DNA from 2 places in the Pseudarthrobacter sp. alpha12b genome. Region 2 is predicted to be linked to the other one. Evidence: riboswitches for the same ligand, from Rfam matches in the RefSeq annotation. Region 2 holds a riboswitch; the other holds the start of a gene.
What was found. A riboswitch is a leader RNA that binds a small molecule or an ion and turns the genes downstream of it on or off. The one in region 2 is predicted to bind glycine.
Positions count from the first base shown of each region.

Region 1: linked by a shared signal. The riboswitch ahead of gcvP (aminomethyl-transferring glycine dehydrogenase) and the one ahead of ACTAQI_RS18775 (methylenetetrahydrofolate reductase) in region 2 are both predicted to bind glycine.

Region 1 is NZ_CP196746.1:4,481,274-4,497,075, reverse strand. It holds gene ACTAQI_RS20865 (uracil-DNA glycosylase) at 1-12, shown strand, start outside; gene ACTAQI_RS20860 (siderophore-interacting protein) at 26-865, shown strand; gene ACTAQI_RS20855 (threonine/serine ThrE exporter family protein) at 891-2,378, opposite strand; gene ACTAQI_RS20850 (peptidoglycan bridge formation glycyltransferase FemA/FemB family protein) at 2,413-3,729, opposite strand; gene ACTAQI_RS20845 (lipid II:glycine glycyltransferase FemX) at 3,862-4,995, opposite strand; gene ACTAQI_RS20840 (TspO/MBR family protein) at 5,116-5,661, shown strand; gene ACTAQI_RS20835 (L-serine ammonia-lyase) at 5,712-7,151, opposite strand; gene gcvT (glycine cleavage system aminomethyltransferase GcvT) at 7,641-8,789, opposite strand; gene gcvP (aminomethyl-transferring glycine dehydrogenase) at 8,802-11,660, opposite strand; glycine riboswitch at 11,851-11,948, opposite strand; gene ACTAQI_RS20820 (TetR/AcrR family transcriptional regulator) at 12,043-12,579, opposite strand; gene ACTAQI_RS20815 (MFS transporter) at 12,664-14,220, shown strand; gene ACTAQI_RS20810 (Dps family protein) at 14,311-14,790, opposite strand; gene ACTAQI_RS20805 (APC family permease) at 15,012-15,802, shown strand, end outside.
Region 2 is NZ_CP196746.1:4,061,635-4,077,436, reverse strand. It holds gene ACTAQI_RS18850 (TetR/AcrR family transcriptional regulator) at 1-277, shown strand, start outside; gene ACTAQI_RS18845 (hypothetical protein) at 452-676, shown strand; gene ACTAQI_RS18840 (hypothetical protein) at 761-1,204, opposite strand; gene ACTAQI_RS18835 (hypothetical protein) at 1,288-1,545, opposite strand; gene ACTAQI_RS18830 (AzlD domain-containing protein) at 1,659-1,970, opposite strand; gene ACTAQI_RS18825 (AzlC family ABC transporter permease) at 1,967-2,770, opposite strand; gene ACTAQI_RS18820 (DoxX family protein) at 2,767-3,201, opposite strand; gene ACTAQI_RS18815 (CoA transferase) at 3,405-4,799, opposite strand; gene ACTAQI_RS18810 (glycerophosphodiester phosphodiesterase) at 4,808-5,707, opposite strand; gene ACTAQI_RS18805 (DUF445 domain-containing protein) at 5,757-7,118, shown strand; gene ACTAQI_RS18800 (hypothetical protein) at 7,237-7,692, shown strand; gene ACTAQI_RS18795 (IS3 family transposase) at 7,650-8,702, shown strand; gene ACTAQI_RS18790 (DUF222 domain-containing protein) at 8,872-10,413, shown strand; gene ACTAQI_RS18785 (LamB/YcsF family protein) at 10,479-11,228, opposite strand; gene ACTAQI_RS18780 (hypothetical protein) at 11,212-12,015, opposite strand; gene ACTAQI_RS18775 (methylenetetrahydrofolate reductase) at 12,140-12,976, opposite strand; glycine riboswitch at 13,129-13,228, opposite strand; gene purU (formyltetrahydrofolate deformylase) at 13,323-14,186, opposite strand; gene cycA (D-serine/D-alanine/glycine transporter) at 14,231-15,742, opposite strand.

The DNA.
Region 1 (15,802 bases), 420 kb from region 2:
CCGTCGCCCTAGCTAGGCTTGCCTTATGAGCACTGTCCCCGCCGACACCAGCGCAACCAAGAAGAGCCGCCCGCAGGTCAACCTCACCGTGCTGCGCAAGGAGCAGTTGTCCCCGCACATGGTCCGGATCGTGGCCGGCGGGGAGGGCTTCAGCGATTTCGTGAATAACGGGTTCGTGGACCGCTACGTGAAAATCGTCTTTCCGCAGCCCGGCGTGGAGTACCCCTCCCCCTTGGACCTTTGGACGGTCCGGGAAACCATGCCGCGCGAGCAGTGGCCCTTCACCCGCACCTATACGCTGCGCTGGGTGGACCCGGAGGCCCGGGAGCTCGCTATCGACTTCGTGGTCCATGGCGACGAAGGCCTCGCAGGTCCATGGGCGGCCAGGGCCCAGCCCGGTGAGACGCTCACGTTCACCGGTCCGGGCGGCGCGTTCAACCCGAACCCGGAAGCGGACTGGTACCTGTTTGCCGGTGATGAGGCGGCGCTGCCCGCCATCGCCGCGTGCATCGAGGCCCTGCCGGCAGGGGCAACCGGGCTGGCCTTCCTGGAGGTGGGCTCCGAGGCCGATATCCAGCCCATCTCCGCCCCGGCAGGGCTGGACATCACCTGGCTGCCGCGCAACGGCGCTCCGGCGGGATCCAGCGACCTGCTGGTCAACGCAGTGGCGGACGCAGAATGGCCCGGCGGCACCGTGGATGTCTTTGCCCACGGCGAACGCGGCTACATGAAGGCACTGCGCGAAATCCTGTTCAAGCAGCGGGGCCTGGAACGCCGGCAGGTGTCCCTCTCCGGGTACTGGGCGCAGGGCCGGGTAGAGGACATGTTCCAGGCCGAAAAGAAACTCCCGGTGGGCCAGATCTAGTCGGGCTGGCGCTTGGGGGCCGGGCCTAGCGGCGCCGGGCCCGGCGCCGCTCGTTGCTCGCCAGGCTGCGGGTCAGCGGACGGGCCAGCACGTCGCCCAGGACGATCCCGCCGGCCGTGCCCAGCACAATAGCCCCGGCACTGAGCATCCCTCCGGCGCCTGCCAGGATTTCGGATTCTTCAACAGTGAGCACGTACATGGACCGGAAGATCGTCAGGCCCGGCAGCAGGATCAGTGCCGCGGGAACTGCCACCACCAGCTGCGGCGCACCCATCCGCAGGGCCACCACCCGTGCCAGCAGGCCGATGACGACGGCGGCAATGGCAGGGGCAAAACGGTCCCCGATTCCCAGCAGGCCGCAGCCGAGCAGCACCAGGTAGCCTGCCACGCCAACGGCTGCCGTGGGCACCAGGAGCTTCCAGGTGGTCTGTTCCGTGATGCCGATGGCCATCACCGCAGCGGCAACGAAGACGATCAGGACCCACAGATCGTAGGCGGGCGGGAAGGTCTGCGTGACGTCGATCCGCTGCAGCCCGGTCAGCTCCCCCACCACGAACGCAACAGCGATTCCTGCCACGATCGCGCCGAAGGTCAGCAGCGTGGACAGGAACCGCCCGGCCGCCGTCACCGGGAAGCCGTTGATGGCGTCCTGCACCGAGGACACCAGGCGGCCGGTGGGCAGGAGCAGCAGGATGCCGCCCACCACCACGATGGATGGCGAAGCGGTGAGGCCGAACTGCCAGAGCAGCAGGGCCAGGATGGTGACCACAAAGGAGCAGCTGGCCGTGATGAAGAAGTCCGGTACCCGCCAGCGTCCCAGCTGCCGTGCCAGCAGGCTGATGCCGATATTGGCCACGAAGGCAATCGCCGAAGATACGACACCGCCGCCCAGCACTCCGACGAACACTGCCGCGAAAACACCGAACGCCGCCGTGACCATCCAGCGCGGGTATGGCTTGGGGCTGGTGATGGCCTCGTTGAGCCTGCGGATCGCTTCATCACGGCCCACACCGCCGGCCACGATCTCCGTGACCAGCTGGTGCACCTTGGCCAGGCCGGCGTAGTTGTTGGTCCAGGAGCGCACCACACGCAGCAGAGCGATGGGTGTCTGGTCCTTGGGGGCATAGTTGATGCCCACGGACTGGTTGGTGATGTCCACCTCAATGTTCTTCAGCCCCAGCGCCGCGGTGACGGCAATGATGCTGGTCTCCACCTCCAGGGCGCCGGCGCCATAGCGGAACATGGTCTCAGCCAGATGCAGGGCGAAGTCCAGAGTCTTGCGGGCGGACGTGTCTACGCCGCCCACCTGGATGGTGGGGTTGGCATATGGGCTGCCCGCCAGCCGGTCCACGATGCTCAAGGGAGCGGTGGGAGGATTCTCACCCTGCACCAGGCGGCGCAGCATTCTCTTGGCGGCAGCATCCTGCCGAAGCTGCGCAGGGGTCAGCGGTTCGGTCTTGGGCAGGCCGTCAGTTTTCGGCCTGGACCCTGGCCGTTCGGGCCGGTTGGTCATGCCCGTTTCCTCCCTGTGCGCGGTTAATGGTCTGTCAGGATGCGCGCTTCAGCGGCAGCTTGCCCAGCAGTGTGCGGGCCGCCGCGGCAGCGGACCGGGCGAGCCGGTTGGCGTGGAAGACTGCGGGCCGCACCGGCAGGACGAAGTCTCCCACCAGCTGGACCACCTCCCCGCCGAACCCCTTCTTGAATTCGTAGCCGCCGTGGCCTTCTTCGTCCTGTCCCGAAATGCCGAACGTGCCGTAGAAGTTGTACCGCGGGTAGCCCTTCTCCAGGGCATGCAGCATCATGCCCCAATAAAGGGAGGTTGCGCCGTTGAAGTAGATGTAGTCCTGGACGGTGCCGCCGATGACGCACACCACCTCATCGCCATAGCAGACAAAGTGGATGGCTGCCACGGTGGCGGTCCCCACGGAATCAGGGAACCGCTCGATGTCCTTCAGGCTCCGCTCGTAGCTGTCCACCAGGTCCTGGACCACCTTGAGCCGGTTGGCTTTTTTCTTGCTGCCGGTCTCCTCAACCTCACGGCGGAGGTCTGCTGCGGTGGCTGACTCCGCCGCCAGGCGTTCGGTGATGGACTTCCGGTAGGCCGGGATGTCGATCTTGGCCATCATCAGCTTGGTGAATTCCGCTGAGGTGGTGCGGAGCAGGTGTTCGTAGTATTCGCGTTCGCGGTAGACGAATCCTTTTTCGTCACCGGCCCGGCTCAGGGCGCCGTAGAAAACGTCCAGGGTTTCCAGGGTGGCCTGTTCCAGGAAGACGCCGTTCTTTTCCGCCTTGCGGATCGCTTTGCGGGTCCGGTAGCTGGTGCTCATGATCAGTTCTTCGGCATCCTGGATGCCCACCAGGTTCTTGATGAACATCCAGTTGACGTTGACGAAGTTCATGTCCAGGCCCTGGTGCCGGAATCCCAGCCGTTCCAGGTCGGCCACCAGCGGCCGGTTGTCCTCGGTCTCGGGGTGCTCGGCGCCGTCGGCGTCACGTGCGATGTACCTGATGTTCGGCGAGATCCGCAGTTCGGCGGCTTTGCGTCCTGCCGCCTGCTTGCGGAGAAGCTCGACGACGGCACTGACCAGTTCACGGTCCGTGTAGTCCATGAGGGGGCCCTTGGCGCATTCGCAGACGGTGTAGCCCAGGCGGGTGGTGCTGTAGTTGAGCTTTCCTGCCGCCACGAGTTCCCCGTCGCGGCGGACCCCGAAGAGTTCCACCTGCTGGCCCCGGGACCGCTGGAAACGGGCAAAATCGGTGGACTGCAGGAAGCTGTTCTGCGGGTGCTTCAGGGCGAAGGCCTCAAATTCGGCGTCGCTGAGGTTGGCGTATTCAAGCCCGGTAGCGGCGGAAACTGGATTCAAGGGGTGACCTTCTTCTGGACTCGTCGCGGCCTGTGGGCACGCGGTGGGCGGACGGTGTTGGGGCCGGGCAGCACAGATGCGTGCGCGCCCGGCGGGGTACTTGTGGTTTGACGGGCCCCCGGCGGCTGCACGTCAGTAGAACTGCTGGCCGGTCCGTGCGGTTTCGATCCGGCGGAACACCTTTTCCCCGCCGCTGACCCAGAGCTTGTGCCGAAGCGGGGACAGGACGTAGTCGTGGCAGCCCACAAAGTCGGTAACCGTCTTGGTAAAGCTGGTCTTGAACATGCCCATTCCGTAGAGGTTGTGGGTCTTGTCCTTGATGCGCGCGGCAGGCGGAGTGCCGCAGAAGTCGTACTCAGTGCAGCCAAGTTCCTGCATCCGCCGGATGGCTGCCCACTGCACCAAGTGCGAGTCACCGTACTGCTTGCGGTTCTGGGTGGAACCGCCGTCCTTGTACGTTGCCTTGGCGCCGTAGTTGATGACGAATGCGCCAACGCTGGGCTTTCCGTCCTCATAGGTGAAGAAGAAATTTCCCTGGCCGCGGTTGCAGAACCCGTCCCAGAACCGTGCGTAGTAGTCGTAGCTGCGCAGGGGCATGGACCCCTTGGCGTTGACGGTGTTGGCCATGAGGTCGTACAGGGCGCGGTAGGTTTCAGGTCCCTGTTCCTGCCGGACCACCTGGCAGCCCTCGCGCTCGGCGCGCCGGATGGCGTTGCGGGCGCGCGAGGAGATGGCCTTGAAGACTTCCTCCTCGGAGCCCGAGATGTCCAGCAGGGCCGTGGAGTCGTTGGACTGGATATTGGGTGCCTTGACCAGGCCGGCTTCGCGCAGTTCCATCTGTGCCTCGTCGGAATCGACAATGTCCGGCTCCACTTTGATGGTGAAGACGTTCAGCTTGCTGCTGCGGACAAAGGATGCACAGGCTTCAAGGGCGGCTCCAAGGTCCGCTGCAGCCGCCAGGTCAGGACCCTTGATCAGGTACCACAACCGTCCCAGGACGGGGAAGCTCTTCTCCAGCACCAGGTTGTAGCTGGAGTGTCCGCCGCTCTCCAGCACCAGGAACCGGACTTTCCAGCCGCTTCCGTTCTTGACGGATGCATAGGCGGCCGACTGCAGCATGTTGCCGCCGTTCGGGTTGGCCGTGACGTGCTTGTCCCAGTTCTCAATTTCCTCGGCTGTGGCAAAACGTGCGGTGAATTCTCGCAAAGGGGCCGTGTCCAATCGGGTTTGTGCGCGGTTTCGGTACTTCTGGATGCGTGCGGACATGCAGCCTCAAGTCTAAAGCCTCAGGTGCTCCCGGCTTTTCTCCAGCGCGCCCGGAACGGGATCGCCCGGTTGCGGAGCGCCACCTTGACGGAGCTCAGGATGTTCTACAAGGGTTGGGGTATGACGCCGGATGGGGAACAGGGCACCGCTCCTAAGGGAAGAGGCAACCAGCCGTACAGTGCGGGGGTCCAAGCAGCCGCACTTGCCGGGTTCCTGTTGGCGTCCCTGCTGGTGGCGGCGCTGGGCGGGCTGGCATCGGCGGCCAATGTCACGGGCTGGTACGCCACCGCTGACAAAGCCCCATGGTCCCCGCCCAACGGCGTGTTCGGCCCGGTCTGGACCATCCTCTACGCCGCAATGGCCCTCGCAGCATGGCTCGTGTGGCGCAAACGTACAGTCGGGACACGACAGGCCATGGTGGCCTACGCCATCCAACTGGCCCTCAACCTTGCCTGGACCCCGGTGTTTTTCGCCCTCTACCCCGCCTTTGGCACGGCAGCCCTGTGGTTGGGGCTGGCCATTATCGTTGCCCTGGTTGCTGCGGTTACGGTGACGGTGCTGCATTTCGGTCCCATCAGCCGGACGGCAGGACTGCTCCTGCTGCCCTACGTCTCATGGCTGGTGTTCGCTGCCAGCCTTAACTGGTGGGCGGCAGTGCACAACTAGGCGAACGGAGACCGGTCAGCCGGCCCTGCAGCCGGTGCATCAGCAGCCGGTCAGCATTCGACGACGTTGACGGCGAGGCCGCCCATGGCGGTTTCCTTGTATTTGGAGGACATGTCTTTGCCGGTTTCGCGCATGGTAATGATGACTTCGTCCAAGGAGACGCGGTGGGTGCCGTCGCCCCAGAGCGCCATTTTCGCGGCGTTGATGGCCTTCGCCGCAGCGATCGCGTTCCGTTCGATGCAGGGGACCTGGACCAGCCCGCCGATCGGGTCACACGTCAGGCCCAGGTTGTGTTCCATCGCGATTTCCGCGGCGTTCTCCACCTGCGCCGGGGTGCCGCCCATGACCTCGGCCAGGCCAGCGGCCGCCATCGAGGACGCGGACCCCACCTCGCCCTGGCAGCCCACCTCAGCCCCGGAGATCGAGGCCTGTTCCTTGTAGAGCACCCCCACCGCGCCCGCGGCGAGCAGGAACTTGACCACCACGGCATCCCGGTCGGCCTGGGTGGCCTGGTCCATGCCCGGGGCGAAGTGCAGCGCATAGAACAACACCGCCGGGATGATCCCGGCCGCCCCGTTCGTGGGCGCGGTGACCACCCGCCCGCCGGAGGCGTTCTCCTCGTTCACCGCCAACGCCACCAAGTTAACCCACTCCTGCCAATACCTGGGGTCGTAATGGTCCCGCCCGTCCTGCCCGTCCTGTTCGGTGTCTTCGGGGCGGGCGGTTTCTTTCTTCAGCCGCTCGTACCAGTCCGGGGCGCGGCGGCGGACCTTCAACCCGCCCGGCAGCACCCCCTCCCGCTTCAACGACGTCTGCACGCAGTTCTCCATCACGGACCAGATATGCAGCAAACCCTCCCGGATCTGCTCCTCCGTCCGGGACGCCTTCTCATTCACGAACATGACATCGGCGATGCCCAGCCCGGTCACCGCGCAGTGCTCCAGCAACTCCGCCGCGGTCCGGAACGGCAACGGCAACTCCTGCTTGGACGCGTCCAGTTCCTGCTGCGCCGCGTCCTCCTCACCCTCCCGGACAATGAACCCGCCACCGACCGAGAAAAACGTCGCCGCATGCACCACCGCACCGCCGGCGTCCGACACCGTGAACGTCATCCCGTTCGTGTGCCGCGGCAACACCGTCAACGGCCGCAACACCATGTCCTTCACCCCATACGGCAACGCCACACTGCCGGCCAGGTTCAGGGTCCCGGTCTCCGCGATCGAGGCCAACCGCTCCTCCACCTCATCAGGCAGGATCAGCTCCGGATGGAACCCCTCCAACCCCAACAAGACAGCGGTCATCGTCCCATGCCCATGACCCGTCGCCGCCAACGACCCATACAAATCCACCCGCAACCCAGCCACCTCAGCCAGCACCCCCGAGGCCTTCAACTCCTCCGCGAACACAGCAGCAGCCCGCATCGGCCCCACAGTATGCGAACTAGAGGGCCCAATCCCAATCGAAAACAGATCAAAAACTCCGACTGCCATAACTAAATCCTTACTGAAAACTGTGGTGAGGTGCGTGGCCGGCTTGGGTGGGCGGCTGCGGAATTCCTCCGCGTGCTGGCTCGTTCCTCGCCTCTGACGCACGCTTCCGGAATCCCCCAGCCACCCAGGGGTCCGTCACCAAAGCGACAGGGCAAGCAGGCAACGAGCAGGCCGACGATGGTGAGTGCCGGGAAAAGAAAAACACACCTAGTCCTCGCCCTCCCTCTTCCTGTTCGTGGCCCTCACCTTGGCCCCATGCACCGTGGCGACATGCCCACGAGCGTCGGCGGAGCCGGACTTTTCGAAAGCGTGCGTCAAAGCGAGGAACGAGCAGCACGCGTGAAAATGTCCGGTCCGCCGTCGCGAAGGTGACCACGGGGCAGCACGCGGAGGATGCCGCTCCCACCGGGACAAAGGCGACCAGGGACCAGCACGCGCGAAAATGTCCGGTCCGTCGGTGCCGCAGCCAGGCACAGCGAGGCACAAACCTTACTTGGCGCGGCGGTAGAACGGGAGGCCGACGACTTCGAACGGTTCGGCCTTGCCGCGGAGATCGATGTCCAAGGCGGTGCCGGGTGCCGAATGCTCGACGTCGACGTAGGCCATGGCGATGGGGTAGCCGAGGGTGGGCGAGGGCTGGCCGGAGGTGACTTCGCCGACGGTGGCGCCGTCCTTGAGGACGGGGTAGTGGGCGCGGCCTGCGCGCCGGCCCTTGCCTTTGAGGCCCACGAGGCGGCGGCCGGAGGTGCTGCCGGCGCCGGCTTCCTTTTTGGCGGCCAGCGCGGCCTTGCCAACAAAGTCGCCTTCCTTGGAGAGCGCGACGACGGGGCCCAGGCCTGCAGCGAACGGGTCGCCCTGCAGCGACAGTTCGTTGCCGTACAGGGGCATCCCCGCTTCGAGCCTGAGGGAGTCCCGGGACGCGAGGCCGGCGGGGGTCAGTTCCCCGTCGTCGGCGATGGCGATAAGTGCCTGCCACAGCCCGGGGGCGTCTTCGTTGTCCACGAAGATCTCGAACCCGTCTTCCCCGGTGTAGCCGGTGCGCGCGAGCAGGAGTTCCTTTCCGGCGCCACCCACCAGGAACGGAACCTCGACGGCGGCGTAGTACTTCAGCTCCGTCACCAGGGAGTGTTGCGCGGCCGGGACCAGGCGCAGCAGGAGTTCCTGGGCTTTGGGGCCCTGGACGGCAATCAGTGAGGTCCGGGCTGAGGCATCATCCACCACAACATTGAATCGCGCGGCCCGGTCCTGGAGGGCTGCCGCGACCACAGCGGCGTTGCCCGCGTTAGGCACCACCAGGAAGACGTCTGTACCGTCCTGTGCGGCGGGGCGGCGGTAGGTGATGAGGTCGTCGATGATGCCGCCCTCCTCATTGCAGATCAGCGAGTACTTGGCCTTGCCCACGGCCATGGCGGAGATCTTTCCCACCAGGGCGTAGTCCAGGAAGGCGGCGGCATCCGGGCCGGTCACCCAGACCTCGCCCATGTGGGAGAGGTCGAACAGCCCGGCCGACTTGCGGACGGCGTGGTGTTCGGCCAGTTCGGAGCTGTACTTCAACGGCATCTGCCAGCCGCCGAAGTCCGTGAAGGAAGCGCCAAGCTTTTTGTGCTCGTCGTAAAGCGCGGTGTATTTCTCGGTCATTGGTGCCGGTCCTTAGTTTTCGAAGTCTTCCAGGGGCGGGCAGGAGCAGATCAGGTTCCGGTCCCCGGCGGCACCGTCGATCCGGCCCACCGGCGGGAAGTACTTGTCCTGCTTGTGATGGGCAGGGAAGGCCGCCTGCTCCCGCGGGTAGGCGCGGTCCCAGTCAGAGCTGACGACGGCGGCTGCCGTGTGGGGTGCGTTGCGCAGCGGGGAGTCCTGGACAGAGAAGTCGCCGTTGGCCACCTGGTCGATTTCCTTGCGGATGGTGATCATGGCCTCGATGAACCGGTCGATCTCGGCCAGGTCCTCGGACTCAGTGGGCTCCACCATGAGGGTGCCCGCAACCGGGAACGAAAGGGTGGGTGCGTGGAAGCCGAAGTCGATGAGGCGCTTGGCCACATCCTCGGCGGTAACCCCGGTCCTGGCCGTCAGTTCGCGCAGGTCCAGGATGCACTCGTGCGCCACCAGCCCGCCTTCACCGGTGTAGAGCACCGGGAAGTACTCGTTCAGGCGGGACGCGACGTAGTTCGCTGCCAGCAGCGCGGACTTGGTGGCTTCGGTCAGGCCCTCACCGCCCATAAGCTTCACGTACGCCCAGGAAATCGGCAGCACGCCCGCGGAACCGAAGCGGGACGCGGAAATCGCAACCCCGTGCCCGTCCTCGTGGGCGGCCTTGTTCGCATCGCCCGGCATGAACGGTGCCAGGTGGGCCTTGGCAGCCACGGGTCCGACGCCGGGTCCGCCGCCGCCGTGCGGGATGCAGAAGGTCTTGTGCAGGTTCAGGTGGGACACATCCCCGCCGAACTGGCCCGGCTGCGCCAGCCCCACCAGGGCGTTCAGGTTGGCGCCGTCGATGTAGACCTGGCCGCCGGCAGCATGCACAGCATCGCAGACCTCGCGGACATCCCCGTCGTACACGCCGTGGGTGGACGGGTAGGTGATCATGATGCAGGACAGGACGTCCTTGTTGGCCTCGATCTTGGCCGTCAGGTCATCGTGGTCGATCGTGCCGTCAGAAGCCGTGGCCACGACCACGACTTTCATGCCGGCGAGCACTGCGGAGGCGGCATTGGTGCCGTGGGCCGAGGCCGGGATCAGGCAGACGTTGCGCTGCTGCTCCCCGCGGGAGTGGTGGTAGCCGCGGATCGCCAGGAGTCCGGCGAGTTCGCCCTGGGAACCGGCGTTCGGCTGGATGGACACCTGGTCGTAACCAGTGATCGTGGTCAGGTCCGCCTCGAGGTCGGCGATGAGTTCACGCCAGCCTTCGGTCTGGGAGTCCGGTGCGAACGGGTGGATGGAGGCGAATTCCGGCCAGGAGATGGCCTCCATCTCGGCCGTGGCGTTCAGCTTCATGGTGCATGAGCCCAGGGGGATCATGGTGCGGTCCAGGGCCAGGTCACGGTCCGAAAGCTTGCGGATGTAGCGCAGCAGCTGGGTTTCGGACCGGTGTGTGTTGAACACCGGGTGCTGCAGGTAGTCGGAGGAACGCTCGACGGCGGCCTCCAGCCCGAAGCCCTGGTCTTCACCCCGGCTGTCGGCAACCTTGGCGCCAAAGACGTCGGCAACCTGGGCGACGATAACCGGCGTCGTGGTTTCATCGAGGGCGATGCCGACGGTGTCGGCGTCGACGCTGCGGAGGTTGATGCCCCGCGCCTCGGCGTCGGCAATGATGCCTGCAGCCCGTCCGGGGACCCGGACGGTCAGGGTATCGAAGAAGCTGTTGTGCAGGACCTCAACGCCGGCAGCGGCAAGCGAGGTCGCCAGGGCACGGGCGTGGCCGTGTGCAGTTGCGGCGATCGCCTTGAGCCCGTCGGGGCCGTGGTACGCCGCGTACATGGAGGCGACGATGGCCAGCAGCGCCTGCGCGGTGCAGATGTTGGAGGTGGCCTTTTCGCGGCGGATGTGCTGTTCGCGGGTCTGCAGGGCCAGGCGGTAGGCGGGAACGCCGGCGTCGTCCTTGGACACGCCCACCAGGCGCCCCGGAAGCGAGCGCTCCAGCCCCTTGCGGACAGCCATGTAGGCAGCGTGCGGGCCGCCGAAGAACAGCGGAACACCAAAGCGCTGGGCTGAACCGACGGCGATGTCGGCGCCCTGTTCGCCCGGAGGGGTGATGAGGGTCAGGGCCAGCAGGTCAGCGGCCACCGTGACCAGTGCGCCACGCTCCTTCGCAGCGGCGATGACGCCGGACTGGTCCCAGACCCGGCCGGAAGCGCCGGGCTGCTGGAGCACGATGCCGTTGATGTCGCCCTCGGGCAGGCCCTTGGACAGGTCCGCGACCTCAACTTCGAAGCCGAGCGCCTCGGCGCGGCCCTTGACGATGGCGATGGTCTGCGGGAGCACGTCGATGTCCAGGACGGTCTTGCCATCGGCGGCGGGCTTGGCCTTGTTGGCGCGGCGCATCAACAGCACGGCCTCGGCCACGGCGGTGGCTTCATCCAGCAGCGATGCGTTGGCAATGGGCAGCCCCACCAGGTCCTGGACCATGGTCTGGAAGTTCAGCAGCGCCTCCAGCCGGCCCTGGGAAATTTCCGGCTGGTACGGGGTGTACGCGGTGTACCAGGCCGGGGCCTCCAGGATGTTCCGGCGGATTACGGCGGGGGTGATGGTGTCGTAGTAGCCCTGGCCGATCATCTGTACGGCGGTCTTGTTCTTGGCGGCCAGCTTCCTCAGCTCGGTGAGGACTTCAACCTCGCTGAGCGCATCCTGCAGTCGGAGGGCGGTTTCCTGGCGGATGACCTTGGGAACGGCGGTGTCAACCAGGGAGTCGACCGTGTCGTAGCCTACGGCCTTGAGCATGGTGTCGACGTCGTCCTGGCGGCGCGCGCCAATGTGGCGGTCTACGAAGGTGGTGGAGGCTGGGGTAACCGACACGAAGGAACTCCAATTATTCAGGCGGCGCAGGGTACGCCACAGCTATTCGGGTCCCTCCCCACTCTGTATTGGACCTGAGAGTTTCCGCGTGGCCTGCCTGGGCAGGACCCGCTTGCACCGTCGGTGAGCACAACAGTCTTTTCGCTCCCTAAAGGGAGGCAGGAAACTGCCTGCTGCTTTCCAGAGGTGCCTCGCCGCGGCGGTACGGGGGCCTGCGAGATTCCTGGGGAGGATTTGCTCCTACGGCGCCTGCCTGTACTTCCGGCAGAACTCTCCCGCCGCAGATCAAAGGCTATTCATTTGTTGGATCATGACGGCCGGTGACAGCCCTCACAACTCTCCATTGTCCTACGCCGCAGCCCCTCCCGGCAAATGGCCGGGACTACCTCCGGAGCCGCTCCAAAGCGGCCAGGAGTTCCTCCACGTCGGCGGCCGCTCCCCCTTCCGGCGCAGGGCCCACCGACAACATGGCGTTGAAGTACAACCCGTCCCCCATGTAGAGGACCGCCTTGGCCAGGCCCGGCCCCACATCGGCCGCAATCTCGTCCAGCCATCGCTGCTGGATGGCTGCGAACCGGCGCCGCGTCTCTTCGTGCGCCACTTCGGCAAGCCTGGTGGCGGCCACGATGACACGGTCCAGCGCAGTGTCAGCCCAGACGGAGGAACGGATGAAGTAGGCAGCGGCGCCTTCAGTAGCCGCAGCCATAGCGTCGGCGTCTTCCCGGGCCAGGCCCTCCAACCGGTCAAGCAGCACCGCTATGAGGGCTTCCTTGTTGGGAAAGTGGTAGAGGAGGCCACCCTTGGACACCCCGGCCTTCCGGGCTACGGCATCAAGGGTTGCGGCGCGCTCCCCCACTTCGATCAGCAGGGACTCGAAGGCGTCAAGGACCGCGTCACGGGCTACAGGCTTTCGGGGCATGCCTTCCATCATGCCCTTCACCGGGTGGGAAACCGGAATGCGCTCGAGTTTCAAACTATACCGTCCAGACGGTACAGTTATTGCATGACAACTTCCATCCGCTACACACCGGCCCACGCGGACAGCGCCGCTACACGCCGCCCGTGGCGCGACTGGCTTGCGCTGGGGATCCTGATGTTTCCGGTGCTGTTGGTGGCGGTGGACAACACCGCCCTGACCTTTGCCCTGCCCGCCATCACCCGCGCCCTGGAGCCTACCGGCCTGCAGCTGCTGTGGATCGTTGACGCCTATCCATTGGTGCTGGCCGGACTACTGGTGTCCATGGGCAGCCTGGGCGACCGGATTGGGCGGCGGCGGCTGCTGGTGATTGGCAGCATGGGCTTCGCCGGACTGTCCGCCGCCACGGCCTTTGCGCCCACGCCGGAGTGGCTGGTTGCCGGCCGCGCGGCCCTGGGCTTCTTCGGCGCCATGCTGATGCCGTCAACTTTGTCGCTGATCCGCAACATCTTCCCTGAGCCCAACCGCCGCAGGCTGGCTGTGGCCATTTGGGCCGCCGGCTTCTCCGGCGGCGCCGCCTTGGGGCCAATCCTGGGCGGATGGCTGGTGGAGCACTTTTGGTGGGGTGCCGTGTTCCTCGTCGCCGTGCCACTCATGGTCCCCCTGCTGGTGCTCGGGCCGGCCCTCATTCCGGAATCCAAGGACCCCGCGCCGGGCAAGGTGGACGTCCCGAGCATCCTGCTCTCCATGCTGGTCATGGTGCCCGTGGTCTACGGCATCAAAGCGGTGGCCACCGAGGGACCGGGCGCGGCGGGGCTGGGCAGCATACTCTTTGGGCTGCTGATGGGAGTGGCGTTCGTCCGGCGGCAGCACCGGCTGCGGCACCCACTGCTGGACATGTCGCTGTTCCGGAACAGGGTGTTCAGCATGGCCATCAGCGCCAACATCCTTGCCTTGTTCTCCTTCAACGGGTTCATCCTGTTCCTTGCCCAGCACCTCCAGCTCCTTGGGGGAATGACCCCGTCCGCGGCGGGTGTTGCCATGATCCCGGCACTGGCAGCCACGGTGGTGGCCGGCCTGGTGGTGGTGCCGCTGGTCCGCAAGGTCCGTCCTGGGTACGTAGTGGCGGCGGGGCTGGCCTTCAGCGCCACCGGCTACAGCATGGTGGCTTTCGGGAACCACGACGCCGGACCCTCGCTGCTGCTGGCGGCACTCCTGGTCCTGGCGTTGGGGGTGGGCACGGCGGAAACCATCTCCAACGACCTCATCCTCGGCTCGGCGCCGCCCGAGAAATCGGGGGCCGCAGCGGCGATTTCCGAGACAGGCTACGAGGTTGGCTCGCTGCTGGGGACCGCGGTTCTGGGGTCCATCCTGACGGCGTCCTACCAGCAGAACCTTCGGCTGCCCGCGGGACTGAACGGCATGCTGCCCGAATCCGCCCTGCACAACGCGGGGGAAACGCTGGCCGGCGCCGTCGAGGCGGCCAATCTCCTGCCCGCGCCCCTGTCGCAGCCCGTCAGGGACGCCGCGGCGGCAGCTTTCGACTCCGGCGTCCACATCACTGCGGCAATTGGGCTGGTACTGATGGCGACGGCGGCAGTGCTCGCCGCCGTCGTCCTCCGAAAGGTGCCAAAAGCGGCTTAGCCGCACTTCGGCAATGCGGTGCCTGCAGCAAAAAGGCGTCCGGCGCCGAGGGTGCTGCCCTCAGCGCCGGACGCCCCGGTGACATGCCCGCTATTTGGAGTCGGCGGCCGTGACCTTGGCGGTGGGCTTCATGTTTTCAGCCTGCACCATCCAGGCGAACTGCTCCAGGCGGGCGATGAACTCGTGGAGGAGGTCCGCGGAGGTGGGGTCTTCCTCATCCACTTCGTCATGGACTTTGCGCATGGTGCCTACGGCCGCCTCCATGGCTGCGACAATCCGCTCAATGGCATCCGCGGTGCTGATCAGCCCGTCAGGGAACTGGGCCAGGCTGGTGGTTTCGGCAACAGTGGAGCTGCGGCCATCCGGGAGCGCGTGCAGGGCGCGCATGCGCTCGGCGGTGTCGTCGGCGAACTGGCGGGCGGCGTCGACGATCTCGTCAAGCTGCAGGTGAAGGTCGCGGAAGTTGGTGCCCACGATGTTCCAGTGCGCCTGCTTGCCCTGAACGTGGAGCTCGATCAGGTCCGCCAGGACAGCCTGCAGGTTGTTGGTCAGTGTCGGTGAAGCTTTCATGCATCCTCCTCAATTGGTCCAATACGGCAGACGCTACCAGTCGTGGTGGGCATGCCGGCAGGGCCAGAGGAAATTTCTCAGTGAGCTTACTAATTCCCAAAAAGAGTCATAAAAGAATGTGATTCATATTGAGTCTTGCATCACAGGTCCGGCGCCTCCATACTAAATGAACGCCATTCATATAGTGACCTCCATCTCACAGCCTTCCAGAAAGTGGTGCCATGACAGAGACAATCCGCACCAGTACCGCCAAACCCGGTCCCCACGCCCACGCGCCCGCCGCGGACGGTGTCAGCGCCAAGGGGCTCAAGGGCGGGCAGCTCGGGCTCCTCGCCGTCGTCGTCCTGGGCATTTCAACCATCGCCCCCGCCTACACCCTCACCAGCGCACTGGGTCCAACCGTCAACGAAGCCGGACTCCAGCTGCCAGTCATCTTCCTGATCGGGTTCATCCCCATGATCCTGGTCTCGCTCGCCTACCGGGAGCTCAACGCCGACTCCCCGGACAGCGGCACTACCTTCACGTGGGTGACCAAGGCGTTCGGGCCCTGGATCGGCTGGATGGGCGGGTGGGGCCTGCTGGCAGCGAACATCATCGTGCTGTCCAACCTGGCGGGCGTCGCCGTCGACTTCTTCTACCTCTTCCTGTCCCAGCTCACCGGCTCCCCCGAACTGGCAGACCTTGCGGACAACAAAGCGTTGAACGTGGTCACCTGCTTCGTTTTCGTGGCACTGGCCGTCTGGGTCAGCTACCGCGGCCTGCACACCACCAAGATGGTGCAGTACAGCCTGGTGGGCTTCCAGCTGCTGGTACTGGGCCTGTTCGTGGCCATGGCCTTCGCCAACTGGTCCACGTCGGAAACGGCCATTCCGTTCAGCTGGGACTGGTTCGACGTCACCAGGATCGAGACGTTCGGGCAGGTCGCCGCCGGCATTTCCCTGTCGATCTTCGTGTATTGGGGCTGGGACGTCTGTCTCACGGTCAACGAGGAGACGGCCAACGGCAAGAAGAC
Region 2 (15,802 bases):
GATGGAATCCATGAGCATCCTGCTGGCGCGCGGGCAAGGCCAGGGAAGCCTGCGCCCGGACATCTCCATGACCGATATGTTCCGGCTGCTGGCCATGCTGATCGGCGTGGTGGACACCATGGAACCGGGCTCTGACGCCTGGCGCCGGCCGCTGGCCCTGGTTGAGGATGCCATCCGTACGGTCCGCCCGTCGCGCCCGCTGCCCGTGTTCGTGCCAGTCCCGGCTGCCCCTGGCTTCACCACCGGGCCGGTCCAGCCCGGCGGCCGGCCGGAGTAGGCCTGCCGCGGCGCGACGCTGACTGCCGCGTTTGCGTTGTCAGCCGAGTCCGTTGTTAGCAGTGGGTACGTGCAATACACTCGAAGTTGGGGTTAGGCAGCCAGCCTCAGGCACTTCCACGTTGGAGCGATCCATGCACTTCGCGCCTGTCCGCAACACGACGGTTGCACTGCAATGAACCACTCAAAGCTTCTCCACTACCTCACAGATCCCCTTGGGCCGGAGGAAGTCCTCCCCACCCTGGCAACCGGGGAGCTGCTGGAACTGCTTGATGCCCTGTACCAGAACCTTGACACCCCAGAGCCCGAGTTCGGCGCGCAGGTTTGGTATGAGATGGGCGTCGAAGAAAGTTGCCGCCGGGCAGTCTCACCTGACGGCGCCGCCCACGGGGTAGCTTAGCCCACCGCCTGCCCCGGCACTTGGCTTTGCTCCGGCACTTGGCTGCCGGTCAGTGCAGACCGGCAGCCAGGTACCGGCCGGCCGTCAGGGCTTGTCGGCTGTCGTTTCCCCGGCCCCGCTGTCCCCGCCTTGGGCGTTGCTCTCAGTCCCCTCGCCGGGCTGGTGCGACTCCTGGCGCGTTGCCTCAAGGTCTTCAGGACCAGGGTGTTCATGACCAAATTGCTCGTGGCCTGCGTGTTCGTGTCCTTCATAACCGTGGCCCGGGTGTTCATGGAACTCGTTGGGCACGTGGTCCTTCGCTTCCATCAGGTGCTGCTGGAGTTTCTCTTCCGCATCCCGGCGCCTCCTGGCAGTGTCGCGCAGTTCCCGGGTTGATTCCGAGCCGCGCGGGTCAAGATAGGCGGCCCGCGACTTTGCGGTCTGCTCTGCTGCCGGCACTCCCGTGCCTTGTTCTCCCCTGACGTTCTCGCCGGTGTCCTCGGTGCCCTGGCCGTCCTGCGGCTCGACAGGCCGTGACTGTTCGTCCATCTCGATTCCTCCTTTGGTGGCCGCCTGGGTGTGGGCTGCCTCTCTTCCAGTGCACCACATATGGCGCCCGGAATGCTGGCCGCCTAGGGGGTTCCCGTGTCTGCGCGCTTGCGGATTTCCCGGCGCACCAGGGCCTGGAGTGCAGGCACGGACGACGACGGATCAAGGTCAAGTGCTTCCCGAAGCCGTTCGGAGAGAAGTTCCAGGTCCTCTTCCGGTACGTCCGAAAGTCCGGAAAAGCGCTTAAAGAAGCGTTTGGCAGGGAGGCCCGCCCGCCGTCGGGCGTTCTTCTGGCGGAGCCTGCCCGCCAAACCGCCTGCCGGATGCAGCTGATTTTCCATGGTTACCGTTCATAGGGAATCCATGGCCAACTGCATAAGCCGATCTCATAGTACAACCGGCACCGGCCCAGTAAAGTGACGTGAATCACTCCGTTGTGCGCGGGGCTGCCGGATTAGTTCCAGCCCAGAAACCTCAACAGCGCCGCAGTGCCGGCTCCGGCGATGACCACCACCAGGAAGGGTGGCCGGAAAACCAGGGCGATCGCTGCCGCGGCGAGCGCCCCCAGCCTGGCGTCGGCAGCGAGCCCCTGGCCCGACACCGCCGCATTCACCACGGTCAGCGAGGCAAGCAGGCCGATAGTCATGGTCCCTGCGACGCGTGATGCCCGCGGGTCCTCAAGGAACTTGGCAGGAACAAAGTAGCCCACGATTTTCCATGCATAGGCAAGCCCGCAGGCAATGAGCAGCCAGATCCACAGGCTCATGCGCCTGCCTCCGGATCGGCGCTTTCCCTGTGCCCGGTTCCCGCACCACGGCTGTCCCGGCCCGGGCGATGGCCGGAGTGGTGGCCGGGGCCGTGGGCGCCGTATGGCTCGACGTCGGGCTCAAGGCCTTCGTCACGACGGCCGTGGCTGAACCAGCCCACCAGCGCCGCCACTACTGCGGCCACCAGGATGGGCACGCCCGCCGGCACAAAGGGAACAGCAACTACCGTAGCCACGGCACACACCACCGCGATGGCGATGGGTTCCCTGCCTTTGAGCCGGGGCCAGAGCAGCGCCAGGAAGGCGGCGACCGCGGCCCCGTCAAGCCCCCACTGCTTGGGGTCACCCAACCCGCTCCCGGCGAGCGCCCCCACCGCCGTGAAGAGGTTCCACAACACGTAGACGCCGATCCCGGCGGTCCAGAATCCACGGCGCTGCTCAGCCGGGTCCGTCTGGCCCGTGCTGGTGGCAGTGGATTCGTCGATGGTCAGCTGCGCGCCGATGAACTTCCGCCACCCGGTGGGCCGCAGCAGCGCGTTCAGCTGCATGCCGTAGATGCCGTTGCGCATGCCCAGGAGGGTGGCAGCGCTCATGGCCGCGAGGCCCGAGCCTCCGCCTGCCACAACCCCAATGAACGCGAACTGCGAGCCGCCGCTGAAGAGGAGCAGGCTCAGGGCCATGGTCTGCCAGAAGTTGAGGCCGGACGTCACCGCGAGCGCCCCGAAGGACACGCCGTAAAGGCCAGTGGCAATGCTGATGGAAATACCCACCCTGACCGCTGGCGAGGCCAGCAGCTTCACCCGCGGCCTCCCGGGTTACGGCCGGGCGCTGCCCGTTTCCGCAGGCTCCAGGCCCACAGGATCAGCGGCGCCTGGAGTGGAAGCCGGGCGGCGTGGATCTTCCGCCGGAGGGGCGTCCCTTGCGGACCGTACGCCCTCACAAGCGCGTCGACGTGCCCTGCCAGGAACGCGGTGAACATCGCCGTAAGGGCAGTGGCTGTCAGCCTGCGGGTGGGCGGGAGGAGAATTCCGACGGCGGCCGCCAGCTCCAGCAGGCCACTCACGGCGATCCACTCGTCCCTGGACAGGACGGCCAAAGGATGCTGGGATGCAGTGCTTTGGGTGGTGTCAGTCGTCGGATCCTGGCGGCATAGATATTCCGGGACTACGTCGCGGTAGAAGCCGGGGTCCCTGAAATGCTTACCGGCGCTGGCAAGCAGGAGGGCTCCCATGGCAGCTGCGGACAGGTGCTGTAGGGCCGCGCCTTGAATGGATCGGCACGAAGCGGACAGGCCCTTAGCGGCGGGGACGGACCTGGGAAAAGACATGGAACCACTCAATCACAGCCACAGCGGAGCCCAGAAACCGGCGTTTGAGCCAATGCGGTAAAGGCGACGGCGGCAAGGCGACGATGGCAAGGCGGCTCCGCGTGGCTTCACCTCCAGGCGAGCGGCGAGCTTCCGTACGGCGGCGGTGGGGACTGATAGTCCAGCGGCTGGCCCGCGTCCAGCAGGGGCGGACCGACGTAGCGGAGATCCCCGTAGCTGCTATCCCTGAATCGGTATTCGGGCGCGGGCAGTTCCGCTGGGCTTTCTCTGCGGTCCGGGCTTTCTGTGTTCCTCGCGCTTTCCGCGTTATTCGACAGGGAAAACAGTTCCTCGGAGGTGCGCGCCAGCGACAGGTGGGCGGCGCCGCCCATGCCCCCGTGGCGGCGCCCGGCCAGAAGGCGGACGGCCGCCGCGGCCACCCCGTACCCGGTGGCGTGGTCCAGCGCCTGGACCGGAAGGGCTCCGGGGCGCCACCCGCCGTCGTCGTCCTCTTTGCCGCAGACGTGCGCGATTCCGCTGGCGGCCTGGACGATGCTGTCAAAGCCGCGCAGGACGCTCCACGGCCCGCTGCCGCCCCAACTGTTGAGGGTGACCACCACCAGTCTTGGATGTGCTGCCAGCAGTTCCCGCGGGTTGAGCCCAAAGCGGTCCAGGGCGCCGTGCCGGTAGCCGGTTACCACGACGTCTGCGCCTGCCAGCAGTTGCCTGAGGCGGTGCTGGTTTGCCGGGAGGCCCAGGTCGGCTGCCGCGCTGCGCTTGCCAAACGCGGTGTCCACGAACTGGTCTTCGATCTCGGGAAAGGCGGGCGGGTCGATCCGCAGAACGTCTGCTCCGAGCGCTGCCAGCAGGCGGGTGGCGACCGGCCCTGCGATCACCCGCGTCAGGTCCAGGACCCGAATCCCGTCCAGCGGCAGGCCGGTGCCGCCGTCGTTGCCCTTACCCTGGCTCTCACCGCCGCCTGTCACAGCCGTTGCCGCCCCAAAGTCCTGCAGCCCCAACCCGGCCATGGTGCCGTCAGAGTGTTCCACGGCGACCCAGGACCCCGCGCCCGCCGCCTGGCCCATCTCGGAGGCAAGCCACTCCGCGCGGGTTCTGACGGCGGCAGCAATCCCGCCGTGGCCCTGGATGGCCGCCTCAGCCTCGAACGCCGCCATGGAACGAAGGGCGTGTTCAGCCCCTGCCGCGGAGGACGCACCCAGCGCCTGCAGCAGCCGTTGCTCGTGGTGCGGGTAGTTGGCGTGCAGCCGGATCCAGCCGTCGGCGGTGCGCCGGAAGCCGGACAGGGGCGCAAATCCCTGCGGTTTGCGCCCCGCAATGAGCAGGTGTCCGAAGGAATCAAAGGCAGCCGCCGTGAGCCCAGGTGTGGTTCTGAAGCGGCCAGGCGTACCCGCGTACAGGTTCAGTGCATCCGCCGCTGCTTCCACCGACTGGAGTGCCAGGCCTTCGACGTCGAGCGGACCGGCCCACCACCGGGGCCGGGAAAACGGGCCGGGGGCGTCCATGTCCCCCCCTACTTTCCCTGCGGCGAGGCAACGTGGAGCTGGTCAAGGACACGGGCCGGCACGTTGGTGGTGATCTCCTGGATGCCCAACTCCCGGCAGAGCGCCACATCCTCGGGTGAGTCCACGGTCCACACCCTGAAGCGGCGGCCGGAGTCCAGCCAGCGGCGGACGGTGTCCGGCCGCTCACGGACGTACTCGATGCCGGGCCCGGCCATGCCCACCTCGCGGTCGTCCAGGATCCGTTCGCCCTCCAGCTGGGTGGCTTTCATCAGGTTGGCGATAGCGCCCCCGGTAATCGGCCCCACGCCGAGCCCGCCGCGGATTTCGTGGATGGTGAGATCGTCCACGAGCTGGCAGATGTACTGGGGCGGGACAGAAAGAAGCAGGTGGCGGACCGAATCCGGGCTGAAACTCATGAAGGTCACGGCCACGTTGTCCACAGTGGAGCTTTGCGGGTCCCAGCACTCGCTGCGGAGCACCTCCAGGACCCGGTCCTCCAGCTTGAGCTGGTACGGACTCGGATGCTTGAGCTCGATGGCCAGTTTCACGGGACGACCTGCCCCGCGCAGGATGTCCAGCAGCTCCGGGAGGGTGAGGAGCTGCTCCGAGCGCGCCCCGTAGGTTTCAGGGATGCGGACTCCCTTCCAGGACGAGAAATCCAACTGGCGCAGCTCACGGAGCGTTCGGTCGGCTACCGGCCCGGTCCCATCCGAGGTGCGGTCCAGGTTGGCGTCGTGGAGCAGGACAAGATGCTGGTCCCGGGTCAGGTGGACATCGCACTCCACCCCGTCCGCCCCGTCGGCCAGGGCCTGCAGGTAGGCGGCCCGGGTGTGTTCGGCATAGGCGCCGCTTGAACCGCGGTGGGCAAAGACCAGCGGCCGCTGCATCACTGACTCGTCAGTTGTCATGCACACACGGTAGCCGACCGGCTCCCGCCTTCGGGGCTAGGCTTGGCACATGCAGGTGAACTCTGAGGCAACTACTGGGCCAACCACGCAGGAAGCCCCCACCGAAGCCGCGCAGCAGGTGGGGTTGGGCGCGGAGGCGGCAGCCGCCGTCGTACGCCGCCAACCCGGTGCCGACGACGCCGAAAAGGCGGCAGCGCTGCGGAAGATGAAGCTGCTGGCGCTGAGCCTGCTGATTGCCATGGCAGTGATTTTTGTCTTTGCGTTCGCGCTGCAGAAGGAATATCCGTGGCTGCAGTACGTGCGCGCGGCGGCTGAGGGCGGCATGGTGGGTGCGCTGGCCGACTGGTTCGCCGTAACGGCCCTGTTCAAGTACCCCATGGGCATCAAGATTCCGCACACGGCCATCATTCCACGCAGGAAAGACCAGATCGGTGCTTCCCTGGGTGAGTTCGTGGAGACCAATTTCCTCTCCGAGCAGGTTGTCCAGGACAAGCTGGCGAGCGTCAATATCGCCCGCCGCGCCGGTGAGTGGCTGGCGGCGCCCGGCGGCGCCGACCGCGTGGCCAAGGAGGGGGCTGCCGTCATCCGCGGCGCCTTCAAGGTTTTGAATGACGACGACGTCCAGGCCGTCATCGAGGGCATGGTGCGCAAGCACCTGCTCACACCGCCGTGGGGACCTCCGGTGGGCAGGCTGGCGGAGCGGATCTTCCACGACGGACACCATCACACGCTGGTTGACCTGTTGGTGGACCGCGCGGCGGACTGGGTGGACGACAACCACGATACGGTCACCCACCTGGTGTCCGACCGCTCCCCCACCTGGGTTCCGCAGTTCGTGGACGGGCTGGTGGGCGACAAGGTCTACCTCGAAATCCTGAAGTTTGTGCGGGCCGTCCAGGCGGACCCCCGGCATCAGGTTCGGCAGTCGATCGACAAGTACCTCAGCGACCTTGCGCAGGACCTGCAGCATGATCCCGCGATGATTGCGCGTGCAGAGGACATCAAGGCGCAGGTCCTGGGCGACCCCGAGGTGCGCGAGCTCGCGTCCCGGACATGGGGCACGGTCAAGAACGCACTGCTGGGTGCCGTGGACGATCCGGACAGCGAACTCACCATCAAGTTCAAGGCAGCGGTGCGCGATTTTGGGTCGCGCCTGGTGCAGGATCCGGAACTGGCCGGGAAGGTCAACGCCTGGATCGGTGACGCTGCGGGTTACCTGGTCCGGACCTACCGTTCGGACATCGCCGGGGTCATCACGGACACGGTGGCGCGCTGGGATGCCGAGGAAACCTCGCAGAAGATCGAGCTCCAGGTGGGCAAGGACCTGCAGTTCATCCGCATCAACGGCACGGTGGTGGGGTCGCTGGCAGGGCTGGCGATCTTCACGGTGGCGCAGCTGATCTTTGGGTGATTCGCTCGGGGCTTTTCGCTGCGGGTAGATTTTTTCGCTGCGCACATTCCTTTTCGCGCCGGGTATTCCCTGTGTGTCAGCCTGTTGTGTGACACTTCGGGGCGGGGAAGGAACGCCCATGGAAATTCCGACTCGTCCCACAAAGTTTCATCGGTTCTCGGCCCAGCAGAAGTGGGATTTGTTGCTGGAATACGACAAGTGCGTGGACTGGGGTTCCAAGTCCGAGTTTTGCCGCCGGGTTCAGGTGCACTCCGCGACCTTCCGTGATTGGCTTGCTGCCCGGGATGAAGGGCGGCTCCTGCCGCCGGGGGTTCAACCCGGGACAGGTGAGGGGAAGACATGGATGACAGCGCGTGACAGGGATGAACTCAAACACCTTCGGACAGAGAACGAGCGGCTGAAGCAAAAGCTGGAGAAGTCGGAGGCCGCGGTGGAGATCCTGGGAAAAGCTGCCGCGCTCCTGGACGCTATGGCCCGGAGCGCGGCAGCAACAGATCCCCACTTGGACGAACCGGAACCAGGCCGGCCAGAGTGGCTGAAGAAGCCCGTCGACGGGACGTCCTCCTCGGAGTGATCACCGCGTTGAGTGGTGTCGGCTACGGAGTCCGCAGGGCCTGCAGCCTGCTGGGGCTCTCCCACGAGACCTGGTACCGGTATCGCAGAGGCACCAAACGCCCCGGTGTTGTCGTTGCACACCGTGACCGGTCCTATCCGAACAGGATCAGCCCCGAGGACGAAGAGAAACTGCTCCAAACCATTAACAACGAGGAGTATTCCGGGCTCTCCGTCACACAAGCCGTGAGGAGGATGGCTGATGCCGGGGACATCTATTGCTCGATGGCATCTGCCCACCGGATCGTCCGTCGGCATGGCCAGAACGGGGACCGACGCCGCCGAAGATCCGCTGGCGCCGCAACAACCTCCCGCGCGAAACCAGTCCTCCAAGCCACAGCGCCGAACCAGCTATGGTCCTGGGACATCACGATGCTTCGGGGACCCGGCAGACAACACCTCAAGCTCTACACCATCATTGACGTCTTCTCGCGGAAAGTCATGGGCCACCGAGTCGAGCAGGTCGAGGACACAGCACTCGCCCAGGACCTCATCCGCAGCGCAGTCCTGGCTGCCAGGACAGCCCCGAAAGTGCTCCACGCGGACAACGGAGGACCCATGAGGTCCGCCCGGACATGGGAACTGCTGCGCACCTTGGGGATCCGTCCTTCGCATTCCCGCCCGAGAGTCTCCAACGACAACCCCTACATCGAATCCCTCTTCAAGACCGTGAAGTACTCACTCGAATTCCCCGAGCGCTTCGAATCGCTCAAACAAGCTAGAGACTTTGCGCGCTGGTTCTTCGATGACTACAACAACAACCACCTACACAGTGGCCTGAACTGGTTCACACCCACTTCAGTGCACGATGGCAGCGCAGCAGACATCCGGAACCACCGCCAACACGCCCACGAGGCCTACTACCGCCGACACCCCGAACGCTTCCGCAGCCCCCCGGTCACTCCGGCACCGCCCGGGGAAGCCTGGATCAACCAACCCAACCAAACACCCAAACTGTCACAGACAGCTTGATTTATTCCGTATTAGGGGTGCGGGAAGGAACCTGCGCAGCGGGAACGCGTACGACGGCGGCACGCGCTTTTTAGGGTCAAGGCACCTTTGGCCGCGGGTGGCGTTGGCGGCCTGGCGGATTGGGCAGGGGGCGGGCTCAAATGTCAGTGCCTCGTTGGATGATGTCGGTATGGGAATCGACGGTGGTGTTGGGGCGGCTTTGGAGGGTGTCCATGCCTCTGTTGCTGCCCTGGGTACGCTGGAGAAAGAGGACGTTTTCCTGGCGTCCGGGGCTCATGTTGGTGCCGGTGTGGATGTGTTGCAACGGCGGTATGAGCTGTGTCTTGAAGGCTTGGAGCTGATGGCCCGGCTGGAAGCTCAACTCGCCGCGCTAAAGTCCCGGCAGGCCGTCCGAGCCGTTGAACTGCAGGAGGCCATGACGCCGCCGGACGCGTCGATCCAAGACCGCACTTACGCGCAGATGTCGGTGGTGGAGGAGGTCGCCGGGGTCCTGACCATCAGTTCGGCGGCCGCGGGCGCGTTCACGGACCAATCCCGCAGGGTCTGTTCCCTGCCACCCGTCATGGACGCACTGGCCGCCGGCGTGTTGTCCTGGCAGCACGCGAAGATCATCGCCGACGAAACCGAAGGCCTCTCCCCCGACGGCGCGGCCTCTCTGGTGGCGCACTTCTTCGACCCCGATGCGCCGAACCCCCACCGGGGTGCCACCCCCGGTGAGCTCGTACCCTCCCGGTTCCGGGCCAAGGTCCGTGGGTGGCGGGAACGCCACCATCCGGAATCGATTGAGAAGCGGCACGCCAAGGGGGTGGCTGACCGGCGGATGGAATACACCCCCGACCGGGACGGCATGGCCTGGGTCTCCCTCTACCTCCCCGGGGATACCGCCTGCGCCATCTGGAACCGGACCACCGCCACCGCCCGAGGCCTCCAAGGCCCCACCGAAGAGCGCACCCTCACCCAACTCCGCCCCGACATCGCCGCCTCCCTGCTCCTCGGCGCTGGAACTGCCAAGGAACTCAGCGAAGTCCCCACCCCGCGGGCGGACGTCCTGGTCACCGTCCCCGTGCTCTCCCTCCTCGGCCAGACCGATGAACCCGCCGTATTGGATGGTTTCGGCCCGATCCCGGCATCCATGGCACGCAGGCTCGTCGCGGACGGGGCTGACTCGTTCTACCGGGTCCTGGTCGACCCCCGTGACGGGGCACCCTTGGAAATCGGCAGGAAGAACTACCGGCTCACCGAAACCATCAAACGCTGGATCAGGATGCGGGATGCCAAATGCACCTTTCCCGGCTGCACCAACCGCACCCCCGACAACGACACCGACCACCTCACCGCCTGGCAACACGGTGGCATCACCAACGTCAGCAACCTGGCTCAACTCTGCCCTAAGCATCATCGGCTCAAACATCACGGCAGATGGACACCGGACCCGGCCAACAAGAATGAGCCACCCGGCTGGACCTCACCAACAGGCAGGCACTACAACGCCGAACAGCAGGATGCCGAACCAACCCCCTGGCCACCAGGAACCTGGCCGCAATGGCCGCAGTGGGCCGTGCCCCGTGAATGCCGGTGCCTTGACGCGCACCTCGAAGACCTCCCGCAGTGGGAACCCGACGACGCCAGATACGTGGACCTCAACGACCTGCCGGCCGACGATCCAGTCTGGGCCGAATTCCACGCCGAGCCATACGCCCTGTCACCGTGAAGCCGGCCAGCCACGCGGTTGGTACGCCAACGGGTATGCCAATCCAGCTTGCAAACGGCTGGGTCCTATGCGAAGGCCTCCAGCTCCACGCCTGCGGCTTCAAGACCTGCCCGAATGTTTGCCGCCGTCTCCACGGCGCCGGGGCTGCCGCCCTGCAGTCGCAGGGAGTCCGGCTGGACGGTGACGATGGACCCGTCGATGGCCACCACTTCGCCTTTCGTGGCCAGGCGAACGGCCCGCTCAACGATAGTGTCGACGTCGTTCAGCATGGCGTCTTCCCTGGAAAGCGGCACCAGGGTGCCGTCGGCGTAGTAGGCGCGGTCGGCGAAGGCCTCGGTGAATACGGGGTGGCCGGCTTCCTTGGCCTGCTTCAGCAGCTCCGAGCCCGGGAAGCCCAGGATGGGAAGTCCGGGATCGTAGGCGTTCACGGCCGCAACCAGGGCGGCGGCCTGCTCGGCATCATGGATCAGCGTGTCATACAGCGCACCGTGTGGCTTCACGAAGTCCACCGAGGCACCCACGGCATGTGCGACGCCGTCGAGCGCGCCCAGCTGGTACAGCACGTCGCCGAATAGCTCATCAAAACTCATGTCCAGCGAGCGCCGGCCAAATCCGGCCATATCGCGGTAGCCAAGGTGCGCACCCACGGTGACGTCAAGTTCGTAAGCCGCCCGGCAGCTGTCCAGCATGGTGACCGGATCGCCTGCGTGGAGGCCGCACGCTACGTTGACGCTGGTGGCCAGCTGAAACATCGCCGGATCGCCTCCCGCGGTCCAGGAGCCGAATGATTGGCCTACATCAGCGTTGAGATCCAAGTGTGTTGCCTTCCAGGGTCAGGTTGTCCGGCCCGGCAGCGGCGGTCAGCTCCCCGGGAATGGTGTCCGGCATGGGTCCGAACGCCTCCCTGGCGTTCTGCGCCACGGCACGGCCCATCACGAGGTTACCGGCTCCGCCCACAACTGCCCCTATGCCGAAGGGGAGGGCCCGGCCGAACAGCGCAGTGCCCTGCCGTTTGAGCAGGTTCTTCAGGAAGGCGTGCTGGATACTCTTCCGGACGCTGCCGAATCCAGGCATCGAGGACTTGGACAGCATGCTCCCCCAGACGTCGGCGGGCTTGGCGCCCCCGGCCGCCTGGCCGCTGAGCGTTCCCAGCAGGGCGGTGCCTTCCTCACCAAGCATGATGGCCATGACCATGGTGCCGGCCTTCTCGGGATTGGTGAGGCGGATGCCGTGGAGCTCTGCCAGCGAGGTCGCGTAGAGGGCCGTCGCCTCCAGGAAGCCGACGGTTGCGGCTGCGGAAAGTCCCAGCGACGCCACGGTTCCAACACCAGGGACGACGGCGGTGGCTCCCACGAGGGCGCCCCCACCGGCCACTGCGCGCAGGTAGTCACGCTCTGCGATGGCGGCCAACTGGGCGGCGGTGGCCCGCGGATGCTTCTTCTGGAGCCGGCGGATGTAGGCCACCACCAGGGGCCGCTGGATCTGCACTGCCTTCAGCAGCATGTTGTGGACACCGGGCTTGGGTTTGCCGTCGGCATCGAACATTGCGTTGTGGGCGGTTTCCTGTGCGATTCGTACTGCGGGATTGCTGCGCCTGGCCATGGTCACCTTCATTCAAATCGACCTGCAGCGGGTAGGCTGCCGTGCTTATCCATCCTATGTGGACAAACACTAAGCATGCTGAACTTTCCGATCCGCGTCACCTGCCACCCCGGCCCCCGGCCTTCTAGCTGGCGGGACCGGCCAGGTTGTTGAACGTGTAAAGGTGGATACCTTCCACTGCCCCGCCGCGCTTCAGTTCCGCCACGATGGACTCGGGCGAGTAGTGGCCGCCCCGGAGCAGGCGGCGGCCAAGCGGGCCCCTGCGGTTCAGCAGTTTGAGGGATGGGCCCACACCGATCCTGGTCGCAAGGGAAATCAACTCGGCCCGCGGAACAGCGCCGGGCACCCCAGCCCAGACAGGCAGGCGCACCCCTTCCCGGCGCAGGGTTTGGGCGTACCACTGGATCCGTGGGGCCGAAAAGCACAGTTGCGTCACCACTGACGATGCCAGATGCTGCTTTTCCAGCAGGGCATCGAGCATGTGCAGTTCACTGTGGTCCGGGTGCCCCTCGGGGTAACCCGCCACCCCGGCCCGGATCCGTCCGCCGGAAACCTCCGCGAGGTCCTCCAGCAATGGAAGGCTGCTGTCATAGGGACCGGCCGGCTCCCCCGCGTCACCGCCGACGGCGAACACTTCGGTGATGCCGGCGTCGTGGCAGTTCCGGAGCACGCCGGCCAGTTGCTCACGGCTTTCGATGCTTCGTGCGGCCAGGTGCGGGACAACCTCGAAGCCAAGGTAGGCAAGCTCGATGGCCGTCCGGATGGTGGGTCCCACACCCCGGCAGGGCAGGCACGTCACCGTCAGCTGTGTCCCAGCGGGTACGGCGGCCTGGACGATGGCGGCAATACCCTCCGAGGGAATGACCTGCATCCGGACAGGCAGTACCGCACCGGACTTGCCGGCCTGTCCTTCCGCGCGAATCGATGCTGCGGCTGTTGCCATGAGGGATTGAATCGTCATGAGGAACTCCAGGTTTGGCCGGCCACGGGTGGCGCGGCATGGATCGGGCCCCTCCCCGCTCTGTATTGGACCTGAGAGATTCCGCAAACCCATCAGGGCCTGCTTGCACCGTCGGTGAGTGCTGCCGGAGCAGCACTGCTTTCCAGAGTCGCCTCGCCGTGACGGTACATGGGCCTGAGAGATTCCTGGGGAGGATTTGCTCCTACGGCGCCTGCCCGGTGATGGCCGGGAGAACTCTCCCGCCACAGCTCGAAAGGCTGTATTCAGATTTGGTGCCACGGCGGCCGGCACCTGCCCCTCCCGGCTGGAGGGAGTGCGGGCGCCGGCCGCGTGGATGGGCCGGCAGCTAGCGCAGGATGACCGTCCGGTTGCCGGAGAGGACTATCCGCCCTTCAGCGTGCCAGCGGACGGCATTCGTGAGCGCCTTGCATTCGGCGTCGCGGCCAACCGTGACCAGGTCCGAGGCGGAGTACGTGTGGTCCACCTCGATGACCTGCTGGGAGATGATGGGCCCCTCGTCCAGCTCCGAGTTGACGTAATGGGCTGTGGCGCCCACCGTTTTGACGCCCCGCTCGTAGGCCTGGTGGTAGGGCTTGGCACCCTTGAAGCTGGGCAGGAACGAGTGGTGGATGTTGATGGCCTTGCCACTGAGGCGGGTGGTGGCCTCGTCGCTGAGCACCTGCATGTAGCGGGCCAGCACCACCAACTCCACGGCGTAGTGGTCCACCAGGCCCAGCAGCCGCTCCTCGGCATCGGCCTTGGTTTCCGGCGTCACGGGGATGTGGTGGAACGGAACACCGTGCCACGCCGCAAGCGGTTTCAGGTCCGGGTGATTGGACACCACGGCGGCGATCTCCACGGGCAACTCACCACTGCGGGCGCGGAACAGGAGGTCGTTGAGGCAATGCTCATACTTGGAAACCATCACCAGGATGGGCTGCTTGCGTCCGTGGCGTTCCAGCCGCCAGTCCATCTGCCACTCCTGGGCCACCTGACCGAAACCCGCCCGGAGGCGGCCAAGGTCCAGCTCAACCCGAGAGGTGACGTGGATTCGCATGAAGAACCGGCCGCTAGCCCTGTCGCCGAACTGCTTGATGTCCACGATGTAGCATTCCTGTTCCAGCAGGTATGCCGCCACCGCCTGGACAATGCCAAGGGCATCCGGGCAATGGAACGTCAGCACGAATTCCCGGCCCGTTTCGTGCGGCATGGCCTGGAGCTGGCCGGCCCCCGCCGCGCGGACCTCGGTGCCGATCACCGCTTGACCCGCTCTTCGCGCGCTTCTGCGGAGGCATCCTGCCGTGCCGCCCTGCCGGAAGCGGCGTCAGTGAAGTCCTGGTCCGCCTGCAGTTCAGCCTGGAACGCGGCGAAACGGGCCTGGTGTGCGGGCCGGCGGCGGAGGACGAACCACGCGGCGCCCAGCAGGACGAACCACACCGGGGTGACCAGCAGGGCCACCAGGGTGTCAGGCTGCGTGGTCAGGGCCCAGATCACGAAGGCGAAGAACGCGAAGACCACCCAGACCATGGCCACACCGCCGGGCATCTTGAACTTCGATTCCTCATGCAGGTGCGGCCGGCGGCGGCGGAAAGCGATGTAGCTGGCCAGGATAATCGACCAGACAAAGACGAAGCAGACGGCGGAGACAGTGGTCACCATGTCGAAGGCCTTGCCCACGTCCTGGCCCGCATACATGAGGACGACGCCGGACAGCAGCAGCACGCAGGAGAGGAACAGTGCGTTCTGGGGCACCTTCCGCCGGGACAGTTTGCCAAAGACGTCGGGAGCGTCGCCTTCCTGGGCAAGGCCGAAGACCATGCGGGACGTCGAGTAGATGCCGGAGTTCGCGGAGGACATCGCGGAGCTCAGCACCACGAGATTGACCACGGTGGCCGCGGCGCCCAGGCCTGCCAGGGAGAACATGGCGATGAAGGGGCTGTGACCGGCCCTGAACTCAGTCCAGGGGGTGACGGCCATCAGGATGATGAGGGCGCCCACGTAGAAGAGGAGCACGCGGATGGGGATGGAGTTGATGGCCTTGGGAAGGTTCCGCTCCGGGTTCTTGGCCTCGGCGGCGGTGGTGCCCACCAGTTCGATGCCCACGAAGGCGAAAACGGCGATCTGGAAGCCGGCCACGAAGCCCATGAACTCGTTCGGGAAGAATCCGCCGTGGCTCCACAGGTTGGTGAAGGTGGCAGGGCCGGCGTCGGACTGGAAACCGGTGAAGATCATGAACAGGCCAACGATGATCAGAGCGGCAATGGCAATGATCTTGATGAGTGCGAACCAGAACTCCGTTTCGCCGAACGCCTTCACGGTGGTGAGGTTCAGCAGGAGCAGGATGGCCACGGTGGCCAGGCCGGGAATCCAGAGGGGTAGTCCGGGCCACAGCTCTTTGGAGTAGCCCGCGATGGCGATGACATCGGCGATGCCGGTGATGACCCAGCAGAACCAGTAGGTCCAGCCTGTGAAGAAGCCGGCCCATGGACCCAGCAGGTCAGCGGCAAAGTCGCTGAAGGACTTGTAGTTGAGGTTGCTGAGCAGCAGTTCACCCATGGCACGCATGACGAAGAACAGCATGAAGCCGATGATCATGTACACAAAGATCACCGAGGGGCCGGCCGCCGAGATGGTCTTGCCTGAGCCCATGAACAGGCCGGTGCCGATTGCACCGCCGATGGCGATCAGTTGGATGTGGCGGTTGCTGAGCTGCCGCTCCAGGTGCGGGGCTCCGCCGCCGGGGGACGTCGGGGAATGGGTCGTCATTGAGGAACTCCATCGTTCGAGCGGCACCCGGGGTGTCGCAAAGATTGGATTTCCTCCCCG